Bremerella sp. P1: one gene and its partner. The protein of the gene in region 1 interacts with the protein of each later gene in a pairwise test. Links are inferred from orthologs where the notes say so. Each region holds a gene or a part of one and is shown in the gene's direction. Other genes may lie near its edges. The genes, in order: rlmKL and typA.

Region 1 (3,269 bases):
TCGACCGGATAGGCCTTCACCATCGGATTGGTTAGAAATCGATCGGCTTGCACAAACCCGATGCCGACCGCGTTTGCCGGAACATAGCTCAAGCCCGGAAGCGTTTCTTCGGTAGCCGGGGTAGCAGCCTCCTGAGCCATCAACAACTGCGGCGGAAAAGCCATCGTTGCCGTTAAAAAGCCGATCAAAAGGGCACTTAGTACGTGTCTCATGGTTACTTCGCCTCCGCGCTTGCCATGTTGCCAATAGATAAGAATCGCTCCACGAAACGTTGGTTATAAACCTATCTGAAGGGGCCTTCGAGCGCTTTTTGATGAAGTTTTTACGGCCTTCGCTCTGCTTAACAGCACTATGCCATCTAGCCACTGGCACGTACGATGAAGAATTCCACTGACTTTGCCAGGGTGCTTAAGCGCGTGAATCCATCCAATCCCCTCCAACTTCTGGCCACCACGGCGTTTGGCATCGAGGCCGTCACGGCCCGCGAACTGCAAACACTAGGCTACGAAACCGAGATCCTCGGTTCCGGTCGCGTTCGCTTCGGCGGCAATTACACCGACGCGATGAAGGCGAATCTGCACCTGCGGACGGCCGATCGTGTGTTGGTTGAAGTGGCCCAGATTCCCGCCGGCGATTTCGATGCTTTGTTCGAGGGTGTCAAAGCGCTGCCGTGGGAAACCTTCATCGATGCCGAAGGGGCTTTCCCAGTAAAAGGACGCAGCTACCAATCGCAGCTTACCAGTGTCCCCGCCATTCAACGCGCCACCAAAAGAGCCATCGTCGAGCGGCTTCAATCGGCCTATGGCGAGAAGCTGCCGGAATCGGGCGCGACCTATACCGTGGACGTGGCCATCGCCAAGGATGTCGCCACGCTGACGATCGACACCTCAGGTGCAGGGCTCACACGGCGTGGCTATTTGGATTCCGAGCGACGCTCGCCCATGAAACCGACGCTTGCCGCGGCCCTGATCCAGCTAAGCCACTGGAATCGCGAGCGACCACTGGTTGATCCTTTCTGTGGAAGTGGCGTCCTGCTGATCGAAGCGGCGATGATCGGTCGTAATATGGCGCCTGGTCTCCTCAGAGATTTCGCGTTGATCGAATGGCCGGCGGTCGATCAAGAGGCGTGGCTCGACTTGGTGGAAGAAGCCCGATCCCAGATACTCGACACGCTACCCGAATCGATCATCGGCTACGACGAAGATGCCTCGGCGCTTCGCCTGGCTCGGCAACAAGCGATCTCGGCAGGCGTCGACAGCAATATTCACTTCCAGCGTCAAGCGTTCAGCGAGCTGACCAGCAAACGCAAGTATGGCTGTCTGATCACCAGCACCCCGTACGACGACCACTCGCGTGCCCGACGCGCCCAGTGGGATTTCTACCGTGGTTTTCCCGATGTACTGCGGCAGCTACCAACCTGGTCGCACTTCATCCTCACGGCATTTCCCGAGTTCGAGCGAGCCATGGGGCAAGAAGCGACCCGGCGCCGCAAGATGTACAACGGGCGGACCGAATGTCACTACTATCAATATCACGGGCCTCCGCCACCGAAAGCAGGCGACGAGTCCTCCCCGGAGCCGAGCGAAGAAAAGCCGAAGCGTACTTTCACGCCGGCGTTTGGTGGACTCGATGACAAGGCCAAAGAACAGGCCCAACTGCTGAAGAACCGGCTCGCCAAGCGGGCTCGGCACTTTCGTCGCTGGCCGAAGCGAGGGATTCACTGTTATCGCTTGTACGAGCGCGACATTCCTGAGATTCCGTTGGTCATCGACATCTATCACGATTACCTGCACATCACCGACTACGATCGTCCGCACGATCGAACGCCGGCTCAATATGCTGACTGGCTCGATCATCTGACGGAAGCGGCTCGCGAGGTGCTGGAGATCCCCGAAGGGCATGTCTTCGTCAAGCATCGCACGCGGCAGTCTGGCACATCCCAGCACGAGAAAGTCTCGGAGGACTCGAAGATTGTGGTCGTGGAAGAAGGGGGCCTGAAGTTCGAGGTCAATCTTTCCGACTACGTCGACACGGGATTGTTCCTCGATCATCGCAATCTGCGTAGCCAGTTTCGGGAAGAAGCCGCCGGCAAGCGGGTCCTGAACCTGTTCTGCTACACCGGGGCATTCAGCGTTTATGCGGCGGCCGGCGGGGCGACCTCGACAACCAGCGTCGACCTGAATGCCAATTATCTGGACTGGGCTGGCAGAAACTTCCAACTCAACGGTCTATCGATCGCCAAACACCACTTCATTCGCAGCGATGTGATGGAGTACCTTCGCAACCAAAAACCGGAACCCAAGTTCGACCTGGCGATTGTCGACGTGCCGACCTTTTCCAACAGCAAACGCACCGACGACGTATGGGACGTCCAAGAGGACCACGTCGAGCTGATCGGCCTGACGCTGAACCTGTTGAGCGAAGGGGGCGTCCTATATTTTTCGAACAACTTCCGCCGCTTCAAGCTCGACGAAGAAGCCTTACAGAACGTGCAGATCCGGGAGATCTCAAAGCACACCGTACCGGAAGACTTTCGCAACCAGCGCATCCACCGCTGCTGGCGAATGGTGCGGAAGACAGGGGAGTAACCACAGATGGCACGGATAACCACTGACAAATGATCTCGACAACGGATATCGATGCCCAGCTCCTATCCGTGACTATCGGTGAAATCAGTGGTTAATCCCCTCCCCCAGATTCGGGAATCGACAAGGATTCGCCCCTTTCCACTGAGTGCCTCGTGCAGCAAAATAGTATGTTTTCCCAATACTGAGACCGTTTGCTATCCAGCCCCCAGAAAGCCGAAATGGATCTGAAGTCGAAAATCGCCCGGATTGATACCCGGCACGACGACGTCGAAGCACAATTGCAACAGGTACGCGATAAGCTCAGCCCTAAGGGGGATGTTGTCAGCGAAGCGGGTCGCAAGCGGACGATGGAAGTATTTGGTGAACCTCTCAGCCCACTGCAGGTGGTGCAGAGAATCTGTGCGGACGTCGAAAGCGACGGGCTGGCTGCTGTGCTCGAATACGGCAAGGCCCTGGACGGCAAGCAGCTATACGCTTCGACCATTCGCGTCTCCGACGAAGAACTACGCCTGGCCCACGAAGCGGCCGATCCTGCGTTTCTGCAAACGATCCGCGACATTCGCGAAAACATTCTGCGTTTTCAAACGGCCATCCTGCACAAGGACGTTGAAGTCCCGATCGAACATGGTGGCAAATTGCGTCATCGCTATGCTCCGCTCAAGCGAGTGGGCATCTGCGTGC
Region 2 (3,224 bases), 690 kb from region 1 along the record:
CTCGGATCGCCGATCGGTAAGCCATTCGATTCGACGCCATACAGTGCACGTCGTTTGGCGGCTTCCAGGCGACGCCACTTCACCAGGTTGCCGTCGATCGACAGATCGGGGATGACCTGGTTCAAGCGACAATAGGTGCAGAGCACCTGGTCATTCTCTTCGATGGCGACGGTACAGTTGCAGGCCTTGTGGTCGACGCGATTTCGGCAGAGTTTCACCTGCTGTCCGCACGTCTGGTTGGTGCACTGCCAGGTGTCATCACCCAGCGACTTTAACGCGGTCACCTGGCGGCAAGTGGGGCACATGCCGACGGTCTCGTGACAAGAAACACAGAAAGAGCTTCCAAAGAACAACTTATGTCCGCATTGGCAGCGAAAGGTTTGCATTGGAGGATGGCCTGAGTGTTGATATGGGTAAATGGTCGGAAAGTTGAACCGATCATAGTGCAATTGCCGGGCCGATATTCGGCCGGGGCATGCTATTTCTGCCCTGCCATGGATCGTGCGGACCTCCCCGGATGGGGTCCCTCCTGGCGAAATGCGGGGTTCAGGGGATTATCGATTTGAGAATTCCCTGCCCCTTTCCTGCGGATTTGTGAATGTAAGGGCGGGTCCCCTACCCCAAAATCAGGTGAATCTGATAGGATTTCCGGTTCTTGGACGGGAAGATTAGGCCTGCCTTATAAGTACGAATCAGTATGCGACGCGACGACCTACGAAACATTGTCATTATTGCCCACGTTGACCACGGTAAAACGACCTTGGTGGACTGCCTGCTGCACCAGAGCGGCCAGTTTCGGGCGAGCCAGCTTTCGAGCGAGCGAATTCTCGACTCGAACGACTTGGAAAAAGAACGCGGTATCACGATCTTGGCGAAGAATATCGCCCTGCCCTACGAAGGGGTGAAGATCAATATCGTTGATACGCCTGGGCACGCGGACTTCGGTGGCGAAGTCGAACGCGTGTTGAGCATGGCCGACGGCGCTGTCGTGCTGGTCGATGCGGCCGAAGGCCCGATGCCGCAAACTCGGTTCGTGCTTTCCAAGGCTCTGGAAGTCGGTCTGAAGCCGATCGTGCTGATCAACAAGATCGATAAGCCAGATGCCCGGCCGCATGAAGTGGTCGATGAAGTGCTGGACTTGTTCCTTTCTCTCGGGGCCGACGACGAGATCGCCGAGTTCCCCTATCTGTTCGCCAGTGCGAAAGCCGGTTTCGCTTCGCCTGACCCGGACGTTCGTGAAGGGGACATGCGTCCGCTGTTGGACCTCGTGCTGAAACACATTCCCGGTCCCGACGTGAATCCTGACGATCCGCTGCAGATGCGTGTCACGACGCTTGACTGGTCGGAGTACACTGGTCGAATTGCGATCGGTCGTATCAAGTCCGGCAAGATCAAGAAGGGCCAGTCGGTGATGATCTCGAAGCCCGACGACAAATTCCAGCGCGGAAGAATCGTCGCCTTGCACGAGTTTCAGAACCTGGGCCGCGTCGAAGTCGAAGAAGCAGGTGCCGGTGATATCATTGCCGTGACTGGTCTGGAAGACATCGACATCGGCGACACGATTTGTGCTGTCGAAAACCCGACGCCACTTCCGCGTGTGGCCGTCGACGCACCAACGCTGGAGATGATGTTCACCATCAATACCTCGCCCCTGTTGGGCAAGGATGGCAAGTACGTCACCTCGCGTAACCTGCGCGATCGCTTGGAGAAGGAACTGGAACGCAACGTCGCCCTGCGAGTTCGCCCAGGCGAGTCAGGCGATAGTTTCCTGGTCAGCGGACGTGGCGTGCTGCACCTGGCCGTGCTCATCGAAACGATGCGTCGCGAAGGCTATGAACTGGCGGTTGGCAAGCCGCAAGTGATCATGCGTTACAACAACGGCGTGAAGGAAGAGCCGTACGAAAAGCTCGTGATTGAAGTTCCTTCGGAAAAGATGGGACCGGTCATGGAACTAGTCGGCGAGCGTCGCGGCGAATTGATCGAGATGCAGCCACGCGGCGATTATAGCCAGGTGGTTTTCTCGATTCCTTCCCGTGGATTGATCGGCCTGAGAACCAAGCTGCTCAACTCGACGCAGGGTGAGGCGATCGTCAATCACCGCTTCGAATCGTACCAGCCGGTTTCTGGCGAAGTGCCGCGCCGTGCCAACGGAGCGATGATCTCGATGGTTTCCGGCAAGGCAGTCGGCTTTGCTTTGTTTGCCTTGCAGGAACGCTCGGACATGTTCGTACGCCACGGCGACGAAGTGTACGAAGGGATGATCGTCGGTGAGAACTCGCGTAGCGACGACTTGACCGTGAACCCCACCAAAGAAAAGAAACTGACCAACATGCGTGCCTCAGGCTCGGACGAAAACATCGTGCTTCGTCCGCCGAGAGACATGAGCCTGGAAGTCGCCCTCGAGTACATCGAGGACGACGAGTTGGTGGAAGTTACACCGAACCACATCCGGCTGCGAAAGATGCTGTTGAAAGAAACAGATCGTCGTCGCCAGAGCCGGAAGTAAGGTCTTGGCTTAAACGCGACCTGGGGGACGGTTCTCTTTCCCTTTGACCTTTTGGTGCGAGTCCCCCAGCTTTTCGCGAATGCCGTCGGCCAGCTTTTCGAGTCGTTTCACAACGTCGGGATGTTGATCCACGACGTTGTTCTGTTCGCCGACGTCCGATTCCAGGTCAAACAGGGCCAGGGGCGTCGTCGCTTGGGAGTAAGCGGCCGGGATACCACCGGTGCCGCCTGGCTTGCCGGCCATGGTGCGGTACTGGTGCGGGAAGACAAGCTTCCACTTACCGCTACGGACTGCTTTCAGACCGCTGCCATAATAGAAGTAGTATGCTTCGTGCGGCGACTTGGCTCCTTCGGTTCCGGCGATCAGCGGCCAGATGTTCTTGCCGTCGATCGGCTTCTCTGGCAGATCGGCTCCAATCAGTTTGGCGACCGTGGGGAAGATGTCGATCGTCATCGCAGGCGTGCTGCAGTAGGTGCCTTCTGGGATTTTGCCAGGCCAACGCATGATAGTCGGTTCGCGGCAACCACCTTCCCACATGGTGCCCTTCCCTTCTCGCAGCGGGCCAGCACTGCCGGCGTGGTCGCCATACGAGAGCCAAGGGCCATTATCGGAGGTGAAGATCACCAGCGTGTTGTCGTCGATCTTGTTACGTTTGAGAGCTTCCAGAATCTGACCCACCGACCAGTCGACTTCCATCACGACGTCGCCGAAGAGGCCG

What was found.
Region 2: the proteins of rlmKL (region 1) and typA interact in binary tests that used the Escherichia coli proteins (3 or more experiments, as listed by UniProt). The link is inferred for Bremerella sp. P1 from one-to-one orthologs.

The regions. Positions count from the first base shown.
Region 1 is NZ_CP118164.1:940,207-943,475, forward strand. The notes cover bases 36-2,982. They hold rlmKL (bifunctional 23S rRNA (guanine(2069)-N(7))-methyltransferase RlmK/23S rRNA (guanine(2445)-N(2))-methyltransferase RlmL), read left to right. Parts: upstream 36-377; coding sequence 378-2,588; downstream 2,589-2,982. Other genes in these bases: PSR63_RS03920 (DUF1559 family PulG-like putative transporter), read right to left, coding at 36-212; hisD (histidinol dehydrogenase), read left to right, coding at 2,807-2,982. In the rest of the region: more of PSR63_RS03920, read right to left, coding at 1-35; more of hisD, read left to right, coding at 2,983-3,269. UniProt on the Escherichia coli protein: Specifically methylates the guanine in position 2445 (m2G2445) and the guanine in position 2069 (m7G2069) of 23S rRNA. Methylation occurs before assembly of 23S rRNA into 50S subunits.
Region 2 is NZ_CP118164.1:246,543-249,766, reverse strand. What follows is about bases 200-3,101. They hold typA (translational GTPase TypA), read left to right. Parts: upstream 200-697; coding sequence 698-2,506; downstream 2,507-3,101. Other genes in these bases: PSR63_RS01065 (sulfatase family protein), read right to left, coding at 2,516-3,101; PSR63_RS01075 (zinc-binding metallopeptidase family protein), read right to left, coding at 200-386. In the rest of the region: more of PSR63_RS01075, read right to left, coding at 1-199; more of PSR63_RS01065, read right to left, coding at 3,102-3,224. UniProt on the Escherichia coli protein: A 50S ribosomal subunit assembly protein with GTPase and nucleotide-independent chaperone activity, required for 50S subunit assembly at low temperatures, may also play a role in translation.